One region of the Kitasatospora sp. NPDC058478 genome, then DNA from elsewhere that is predicted to be linked to it. Evidence: riboswitches for the same ligand, from Rfam matches in the RefSeq annotation. Region 1 holds a riboswitch; each other region holds the start of a gene.
What was found. A riboswitch is a leader RNA that binds a small molecule or an ion and turns the genes downstream of it on or off. The one in region 1 is predicted to bind cobalamin.
Positions count from the first base shown of each region.

Region 1 (3,228 bases):
GTTGACCGTCACCTGGAGTGCGGAGAACAGCGCCCCCGCGTCCTGCGGCGCCGGGTCGGTGGCGGCCTCCCAGATCGGCTTCGACGGGTCGTCCGGCGCGCCGCCCGGGGTGCCGGACGGGTTCCCGCCCGGGGTTCCGGCGGCATTCGGCGCGGCACTCGGTGCGGCGGAGGACGGCCGGTTGGAGGCCGAGGCGGTCGGCCCGGCGGTCGGCTTGTCGCCGTCGCCCTTCGTCAGCAGCACCGCACCGCCCGCGACCAGGCCGCCGACCAGGACGACCGCGACCGCCACGCCGAGGGCCCGCAGCCGGCGGCGGCGCTTGTCGTCCGCCGCGTTGCGGTCCGCCAGCGCCTGCCAGTTCGGCTCGGCGCGCTGCGGCGCCTGGGGCTGCGGGTACGGCTGCGGGTGCGCCTGCGGGTGTCCTTGGGGATGCGTCTGGGGATGCGGCTGGGGGTTCGGCTGCCACTGCGGCGGCAGCTGCTGCCCCGGTTGGCCCGGCTGCGGCAGCGGAGGCTGCCCCGGCGGGCCGGGCTGCGCCACCGGCTGCGCGGGCGGCACCGGAGGCCCGTACGAGGCCGGCGGCGGCCCGAAGCCCCCGCTCGGCGGCAACACCGGACCGGGCACCACCGGCGGCTGCTGACCGTGCGCGTCCCCCGGCCCGGTGGGAGGCGTTCCCTGCGGACCCTGCCCGGGTGCGCCAGTTCCGTCGCTCACGCGCCCCCTCGCTTCGCTCGATGATCGCTTCGCGAAACGCGCCCCTCGGCGCTTCGCTCGCTCATGCGCCCAGATCGTAGGGCATGCCCCCGCCAGCCGGTCCGCCCGGTGACCGTTCCGTATCGAAACCAGGACGCCGGAGCCCGGAACCAAGGCCCCGGGAGCCCGGATCCGAGGCGCCCCAAGGCCACGGCCCGCCCCCTCCCAGCACCCCCGGTTATCGCGCCGACACACCGCGCCGTACTACATGTGGGGTCGCATCAGAGAGACACCACAAGATGTATGCTCAATCCTGCTGTCGATGCAGGGGAACCCGGTGCGAATCCGGGACTGCCCCGCAGCGGTGAGCGGGCGGCTCCAGCAGCCGCACCGCGAGTCCGAGTACCTGCCGACGGTGTGCGCACGGGCCCTCCCGCAGAGGCCGCGCCAGCACGAGAACTACCTTCCGGGCCTCGCGGGCGGGCCGGGGACGCCACTGTCGCGCGACGCTTCCTGCGTACGTGCCGTGCTCCCCTGCCCCGAACGGCCCGGTACCCCCCGATCACCGCCGCCGATCGCCGCCAGGAGAGAGCGCCTTGACCACCGCTGCCTCAGCCACCCTGCCCGCCCAGGGCACCGGCCCCGCCCCCACCGACCCGACGGTCTCCGACCCCGGCGGCGCGCTCCTTCGGCTGCTCACCGACCGCAGCGTCGATCTCCCCCAGGTGGACCCCGGCCATGTCGCCGCCGCCGCGCTGCGCGGCCGCCACGCCGGCTCGGACTTCGCCGAGCTGCGCGGGCTGGCCGTGGACGCCGCCGCGTCGATGATCGCCGAGGACCCCCAGTACTCGAAGCTGGCCGCCCGGCTGCTCGCCCTGGAGATCGTCGACGAGGCGAACAGCCAGGGCTCGCGCTCCTTCGCCGCCTCGATCGCCGTCGGCCACGACGAGGGCCTGATCGGCGACACCACCGCCGCCTTCGTCGCCAAGCACGCCGCCGCCCTGGACGCGCTGATCGACGTACACGGCGACGACCGCTTCGAGTACTTCGGCCTGCGCACCGTGCAGTCCCGCTACCTGCTGCGCCACCCGATCACCCGCAAGGTCATCGAGACCCCGCAGCACTTCCTGCTCCGCGTCGCCTGCGGCCTGGCGGTCGGCGACAGCGAGCAGTCCGTGCGCGAGGTCGCCGAGCTGTACGGCCTGATGAGCCGGCTGGAGTACCTGACCTCCTCGCCGACCCTGTTCAACTCCGGCACCCGGCACCCGCAGATGTCGAGCTGCTACCTGCTCGACTCCCCGCTGGACAACCTGGACTCGATCTACAACCGCTACGCGCAGATCGCCCGGCTGTCCAAGCACGCCGGCGGCATCGGCCTGTCCTACTCGCGCATCCGCTCGCGCGGCAGCCTGATCCGCGGCACCAACGGCAAGTCCAACGGCATCGTCCCGTTCCTGCGCACCCTCGACTCCTCGGTCGCCGCCGTCAACCAGGGCGGCCGCCGCAAGGGCGCGGCCTGCGTCTACCTGGAGACCTGGCACGCCGACATCGAGGAGTTCCTGGAGCTCCGCGACAACACCGGCGAAGAGGCGCGGCGCACCCACAACCTCAACCTGGCGCACTGGATCCCGGACGAGTTCATGCGCCGGGTCAACGCCAACGAGGACTGGTCGCTCTTCTCCCCCGCCGACGTGCCCGAGCTCGTCGACCTGTGGGGCTCCGACTTCGACGAGGCCTACCGCAAGGCCGAGCTGGCCGGCAAGGCCGTGCGCTCCATCCCCGCGCAGACCCTGTACGCCCGGATGATGCGCACCCTGGCGCAGACCGGCAACGGCTGGATGACCTTCAAGGACGCCTCCAACCGCGCCGCCAACCAGACCGCGCTGCCCGGCCGCACGGTGCACTCCTCGAACCTGTGCACCGAGATCCTGGAGGTCACGGACGACTCCGAGACCGCCGTCTGCAACCTCGGCTCGGTCAACCTCGGCGCCCACGTCGCCCCCGGGGCCTCCGTCGACGACCTGCTCGGCGCCATGGACTGGGAGCGCCTCGACGCCACCGTCCGCACCGCCGTGACGTTCCTCGACCGCGTGGTGGACATCAACTTCTACCCGACCACCGAGGCCGGCACCTCCAACTCCCGCTGGCGCCCGGTCGGCCTCGGCGTGATGGGCCTCCAGGACGTCTTCTTCAAGCTGCGGATCGACTTCGACTCCGCCGAGGCCGCGCGGCTCTCCACCCTCATCGCCGAGCGCATCATGCTCACCGCGTACGAGCGCTCCGCCGACCTGGCCGAGCAGCTGGGCCGCCACGAGGCCTACGGCGAGACCCGCGCCGCCCGCGGCGAACTGCACATCGACCACTTCCCGACGGCCGCCCCGCAGTGGGCCGACCGCTGGACCGCGCTGCGCGCCCGCATCGCCGAGACCGGCCTGCGCAACTCGCTGCTGCTGGCCATCGCGCCGACCGCGACCATCGCGTCCATCGCCGGCGTCTACGAGTGCATCGAGCCGCAGGTCTCCAACCTGTTCAAGC
Region 1 is NZ_JBHXML010000071.1:39,805-43,032, reverse strand. It holds gene ACFWPT_RS32255 (hypothetical protein) at 1-558, opposite strand, end outside; cobalamin riboswitch at 980-1,122, shown strand; gene ACFWPT_RS32250 (ribonucleoside-diphosphate reductase subunit alpha) at 1,314-3,228, shown strand, end outside.

Region 2 (3,228 bases), on a different contig from region 1:
GATGATGGCCGAGGCGCCGCTGTCCCGCAGGTAGTAGTCGAGTTCGTCGTCGGAGGAGCGGGGATTGAGCAGGACACCGACCGCCCCCGCCCGCAGCACGGCGAGGCAACCCTCCACCAGCTCCACGCAGTTGCCCAGGCAGAGCGCCACCCGATCCCCGCGCCGGACCCCCGCCCGCACGAGCGACCCGGCCAGCCGCCCGGTCCGCCGCTCCAACTCGGCGTAGCTGACACCGCGCGAGAAGTCGTGGAACGCGACCCGGTCCCCCGACCGTTCGGTGTGCCTCCTCAGCAACTCCGGCAGCGGCCGCACCAGATCGTCATACCGCAGTTCACCACTCACGCCCCGGCTCCGACCTCTCGCCACTCGCGACCCACTCCCCCGTCGATCCCCTCCGTACCCAGTAACACACGGGCACAGACCGAGTCCTGCGGACTCGCCGCAGCTGCGCTTGCGGCCGCCGAGGAACCGCGGCACTTCGAGGCAGCAATCAGGCCTCTGACCTGCGGAAACAGCAGCTCTCCAGCCCGGGAGGGCGCGAGGGCACAGCGCCGTGGACTTTGAGCGCTGCCCCCGATACCGCCCTCCCCGTCCGGCGCCCGTGTCAGGCTGGGGGAATGCTCTCCGACTCCGCCGCCCCCAACGCCTGGCACACCCCGGCCGAACTGGCGCCGCTCGACGGCAACGAGGCCTTCCGCGGCACCGATGCCGGGACGGTGCTGGACTTCTGGCGCTACGCGATGCCCGACTTGCGAACCAACACCACCCGGGGCCTGCTCGCGGAATTCCTGGTCCACCGCGCCGTCGGCGCTGTGGCACGCAACATGGAATGGGACAGCTTCGATGTCCTGACGCCTGACGGGCTCAGGATCGAGGTCAAGACCAGCGCCTACCTCCAAGCCTGGGGGCAGCGTCAGCTGTCGGAGATTCGCTTCTCCCGGCTGCGCGGACGCACCTGGACTCCCGAGGACGGTGACGCCGCAGAGCAGTCCTACAACGCGGATGTCTACGTCTTCGCCCTCCATACCGCGCTCACCCACGCCGACTACGACCCGCTCGACATCGGCCAGTGGCGCTTCTACGTTGCTTCCCGTGCTCTCGTGGAGGCCACCGGACAGGCCAGCCTGGGCCTTGCTTCCGTACGCCGGCTGTGTGGCGAACCCGTCGACTACGAGGAGCTCGCGGTCCGGATCTCGGCCTGCTCCCTCCAGTCACCCTCAACTGGCGGAGCCACCGAAGCTGCCACCGCCACTGCGTGACAGCGCGCTGGAAAGCCGGCAGGCCGAACACACACCTCCGTCAAGGCGCTGCCGCTGCCGGCGCTTCGCGTGGCCGGTGGGCGTCCTTGAGCCGGTCAGCACCGACCTGACCACGCCTGATACCTTGCCATCGCCGTGGTGTACGGGAAACCGGTCTGAGTCCGGTGCGGCCCTCGCCACTGTTGCCGCGGAGTTCCGCGGCCCTCGCTGACCGGCTTTTCCAGCGGTCAGGGCCACTGGGCGGGCTGGAAGAGCCGTCCGGGAAGGTCGGCTGCGGCGTGTTGATGCGGAAGCCAGGAGACCGGCCACGGCGCGACATGTTCCACGAGGGTTTTGGAGAACACGTGCCCAGCGGTCTGCTGTATCCGTTTCGATCGATATGTTCCGTTCGTCCCACAGGTCCGATACGTGTCGGCCGGGTGGTCGCGGCCGTCCTGTTCACCGGCGCGCTCGGGGCTTGCACCGGCGCCCCCGCGCCCGCCACGTCCGGCGGGGCGGCCGGAAGTGCCGCGCCGGTGAGCGTGGACAACTGCGGGACGACCGTGACGGTCGGCGCGCCGCCCGCCCGGCTGGTGACGCTCAACGAGGGTGCCACCGAGGTGGCCCTGTCCCTCGGCCTGCAGTCCCGCATGGCCGGTACCGCCTACCTCGACGATTCCGTCCCGGAGAAGTGGAAGGCGGCCTACGACTCCGTCCCGGTGCTCTCCAAGGACTACCCGACGAAGGAGAAGCTCCTCGCGGCCCGTCCCGACTTCCTGTACGCCTCCTACTCCAGCGCGTTCACCGACAAGGTCGCGGGCAGCCGGGACGAGCTGCGCGGCCAGGGCATCCCGTCGTACCTGTCCCCGTTCGGCTGCTCGGACAAGAGCCAGGTGCCGCCGACGACCTGGCAGGCGGTGTGGGGTGAACTGAACGACGTCGCCAAGGTCTTCGGTGTCACGGAGCGGGCCGCCGCGATCCAGCAGCAGCAGGAGCAGCAGCTCGCCCAGTTCACGGCGACGGCCGCGGGCAAGAGTCTGAAGGTCCTGTGGTACGACTCGGACACCAAGTCGCCGTTCGTCGGTGCCGGCCACGGCGGACCTCAGCTCGTGCTCGATGCCGTGGGCGCCCGCAACGTCTTCGGGGACCTGCCCGGTGGCTGGCAGAACGTGAGCTGGGAGAAGGTCGTCGCGGCGGACCCGGACGCCATCGTGGTCGCGGACGCCGGCTGGGACACCGCCCAGTCCAAGATCGACTACTTGGAGAACGACCCGGTGCTGAGCAAGCTCACCGCCGTGCAGCGCAAGGCTTTCGTGGTGGTGCCGTTCTCGGAGTCGACTCCCGGCGTGCGGCTCGCCGACGGTGCCGCCCGGGTGTCCGCAGGGCTGGGCCAGCTGCACCCGGGTTCATGACCACCGAACCCCGCCCCGTCGTGCGGCCCTCCGGTCCGGGCCGCGCGACGGCGGCCCTGGCCATCGGCGCGGCCCTGCTGCTGACCACCGTGCTCCTCGGCCTGGCCGTGGGCTCGCAACCCGAGCCGGTCCGGACGGTGATCGATGTCGTGGCGCGCCGTCTCGGGCTGGGCGGCCAGCACGTCACGCTGCTGGACGACCAGATCGTCTGGCAGTTGCGGCTGCCCCGGGTTCTGGGAGCGGCTGCCACCGGCGCAGGCCTCGCGGTCTGCGGCGCGGTGCTGCAGACGCTGACCGGGAACGACCTGGCCGATCCCTTCCTGCTCGGGATCTCCGACGGAGCCGCCGCAGGCGCGGTCACCGTGATCGTCCTCGGCGTCGGCGTGACCGGCGCCGTGGGCACCGGCGCGGTGGCGACGGCGGCCTTCGCCGGTGCCCTGCTCGCCGCCGCCGTCGTCCTGGCACTGGCCGGCGCCCGCACCCGGTCCCTACCGACCACCCGGACCGTGCTCGCCGGCATCGCGGTGGGGCAGATGTGCGGGGCCTACACCTCGTTCGTCGTGCTGGTCCTCGGGGAC
Region 2 is NZ_JBHXML010000066.1:42,311-45,538, reverse strand. It holds gene ACFWPT_RS31045 (type I polyketide synthase) at 1-342, opposite strand, end outside; gene ACFWPT_RS31040 (hypothetical protein) at 618-1,259, shown strand; cobalamin riboswitch at 1,379-1,584, shown strand; gene ACFWPT_RS31035 (ABC transporter substrate-binding protein) at 1,679-2,650, shown strand; gene ACFWPT_RS31030 (iron ABC transporter permease) at 2,647-3,228, shown strand, end outside.
Region 2: it holds a riboswitch for cobalamin, as region 1 does, so the genes downstream of both, ACFWPT_RS31035 (ABC transporter substrate-binding protein) here and ACFWPT_RS32250 (ribonucleoside-diphosphate reductase subunit alpha) in region 1, are expected to answer to the same signal.

Region 3 (3,228 bases), on a different contig from region 1:
CGCCAAGGTCCTCGCCCCGCTGCCCTACCTGACCACCCGGCAGGTCGCCGCCGCCCTCGCGCCCGCGCAGGCCGCCCGGTGAGCGCCGTCCGGATCCCCGGCCGGGCCCGCGTCGTCGCGGCCCTGGCCGCCTTCATCGGCCTGGTCGCCTTCACCTGGCCGTTCGTCGTCGCCCCCGGGAAGTTCGGTTCCTCCTACGCCCCGCCGCTGATCTTCGGCACCCTGCTGATCCTGGTGCTCGCCGTCGTCATCGCCGAGATCGCGGCCGGCGGCATCGACGCCAAGGCCCTCGCCATGCTCGGCGTCCTGTCCGCCGTCAACGCCGGGCTGCGCCCGCTCGGCGCCGGCACCGCCGGGGTGGAGACGGTTTTCTTCCTCCTCGTCCTGGCCGGCCGGGTCTTCGGCCCGGGCTTCGGCTTCACCCTCGGCTGCACCTCGCTGTTCGCCTCCGCGCTGCTCACCGGCGGCGTCGGCCCCTGGATGCCGTACCAGATGTTCGGCTGCGCGTTCGTCGGCATGCTCGCCGGGCTGCTGCCGAGAACCCGACGGCGGCGCTGGGAGGTGGCGATGCTGGCCGCGTACGGGGCGTTCTCCGGGTACCTCTTCGGCTTCCTCCTCAACCTCTCCTTCTGGCCGTTCTCCACCGACCCGAACAGTTCCATCGCCTACCTGCCGGGGCTGCCCTTCACCGAGCAGTGGCACCGCTACCTGCTCTTCGACCTCGCCACCTCGCTCGGCTGGGACACCGGCCGGGCCGTCACCACCTTCACCGCCGTGCTCGTCGTCGGCCCGGCCGTCCTCACCGTCTTCCGCCGCGCGGCCCGCCGCGCCAACTTCGAGCCCATGGTGGGCTTCGAAGCCCCGGACGCCCCGGACAGTCGACGAGTCACCGCGAACGACACCGCGAACGACACCGCGAACGCCGCCGCGAACGGCACCGCCACCGGCTCCGCGAGCGGCGAGGGAGTCTCACCATGCGGACGGCTTCCGTGAATTCCGCGTCGGCCCCGGCGGTTTGCCCCTAAGCTGGCGACGCAGCTGGTTCGTCCTGCCCGCCAGGCAGGACGTCGCAAGAGGGAACCCGGTGGGAATCCGGGACTGCCCCGCAGCGGTGAGTGGGAACGACCGCCGTCATACGCACTGGACCCGGGACGGGTCTGGGAAGCGATGGCCAGTAGGTACCGGACGCCAACAGGCCCGGTGCGCCCACGAGTCCGAAGACCTGCCCGTTGCCCGCCCGCGGACCGTTCCGCGTGCGGATATCCCGGTGACCTCGTGGGCGGGTCGGCGACCATACCAGGCGGGTCCGGCACGCGCATCGACGTGAGCCGCCGCCCGGTTCGTCATCCCTTCGCGCTCTCGTCCCGTCCCCGGGCACTTGAGGAGCCAGACTCGCGAAGGAGAGTCCCTTGACCACGAAGTCCGCAGCCGCGGCAACCAGGGCCACCGTGTACGGCTACCCCCGACAGGGCCAGGGCCGGGAGCTGAAGAAGGCCGTCGAGGGCTACTGGAAGGGCACGGTCACCGCCGACGCCCTGCGGGAGACGGCGGTCGGCCTGCGCCGGAAGAACTGGGCGCAGCTCGCCGGGGCCGGTGTCCTGGAAGTGCCCACCGGCGACTTCTCGCTCTACGACCACGTGCTGGACACCACGGTCGCCGTCGGCGCGATCCCGCCCCGGCACCGGGATGCGGTCGAAATCGACGCGCTGGACGGCTACTTCGCCATGGCACGCGGCACCCAGGAGGTCGCGCCACTGGAGATGACCAAGTGGTTCGACACCAACTACCACTACCTGGTGCCCGAACTCGGCCCGGACACCGTCTTCACCGCGAACCCGGCCAAGGCCGTCGGGGAGTTCCGGGAGGCGCTGGCGCTCGGCCACACCGCACGCCCCGTGCTCGTCGGCCCCCTCACCTACCTGCTGCTCGCCAAGCCCGCCCCCGGTGTCGCCGAGGACTTCCAGCCGATCACCCTGCTGGACCGGCTGCTGCCCGTCTACGCGCAGCTGCTGGCGGACCTGAAGGCGGCCGGCGCCGAGTGGGTGCAACTGGACGAGCCCGCCCTGGTGCAGGACCGCACCCCGGCCGAGCTGAACGCCGCCGCCCGCGCCTACCGTGAGCTGGGCGGTCTGGCGGACCGTCCGAAGCTGCTGGTCGCGAGCTACTTCGACCGCCTGGGCGAGGCCCTGCCGGTGCTGGCCAAGGCCCCGGTCGAGGGCCTGGCGCTGGACTTCACGGGGCCCGCCGCGGCGAACCTTGACGACCTGGCCGCCGTCGGCGGGCTGCCCGGCAAGCGGCTGGTCGCCGGGGTGGTCGACGGGCGCAACATCTGGATCAACGACCTGGAGAAGTCGCTGGCCACCCTGGCGACCCTGTTGGGCCTCGCCGAGCGGGTCGACGTCGCCCCGTCCTGCTCCCTCCTGCACGTGCCGCTGGACGCCGCCGCCGAACGCGACGTCGACCCGCAGATCCTGCGCTGGCTCGCCTTCGCCCAGCAGAAGGCCAGGGAGGTGGCGCTGCTGGCCCGGGGCCTGCGCGAGGGTACGGGGGCGATCGCCGCCGACCTGGCCGCCAACCGCGCCGACCTCGCCTCGCGCGCCAACTCGCCGATCACCCACGACCCGGCGGTGCGCGCCCGCACCGCCGCCGTCACCGACGCGGATGCGCGCCGCGCCCAGGCCTACCCGCAGCGGGCCGAGGCCCAGCGTGCCCGGCTCGGCCTGCCGCTGCTGCCGACCACCACCATCGGCTCGTTCCCGCAGACCTCCGAACTGCGGGTCGCCCGGGCCGACCTCACGGCGGGCCGGATCGACGCGGCGGCCTACCGGGAGCGGATGGAGACCGAGGTCCGGGAGGTCATCGCCTTCCAGGAGAAGGCCGGACTGGACGTCCTGGTGCACGGCGAGCCCGAGCGCAACGACATGGTCCAGTACTTCGCCGAACAGCTCACCGGCTACCTCGCCACCCGGCACGGCTGGGTGCAGTCCTACGGCACCCGGTACGTGCGCCCGCCGGTCCTGGCCGGGGACATCTCCCGCCCGCACCCGATGACCGTCGACTGGTTCCGCTACGCGCAGGGCCTCACCGACCGTCCGGTCAAGGGCATGCTCACCGGCCCCGTCACGATGCTCGCTTGGTCCTTCGTCCGCGACGACCAGCCGCTCGGCGACACCGCCCGCCAGGTCGCCCTCGCCCTGCGCGACGAGGTCACCGACCTGGAGGCCGTGG
Region 3 is NZ_JBHXML010000009.1:42,189-45,416, forward strand. It holds gene ACFWPT_RS07165 (ABC transporter ATP-binding protein) at 1-82, shown strand, start outside; gene ACFWPT_RS07170 (ECF transporter S component) at 79-993, shown strand; cobalamin riboswitch at 1,023-1,245, shown strand; gene metE (5-methyltetrahydropteroyltriglutamate--homocysteine S-methyltransferase) at 1,410-3,228, shown strand, end outside.
Region 3: it holds a riboswitch for cobalamin, as region 1 does, so the genes downstream of both, metE (5-methyltetrahydropteroyltriglutamate--homocysteine S-methyltransferase) here and ACFWPT_RS32250 (ribonucleoside-diphosphate reductase subunit alpha) in region 1, are expected to answer to the same signal.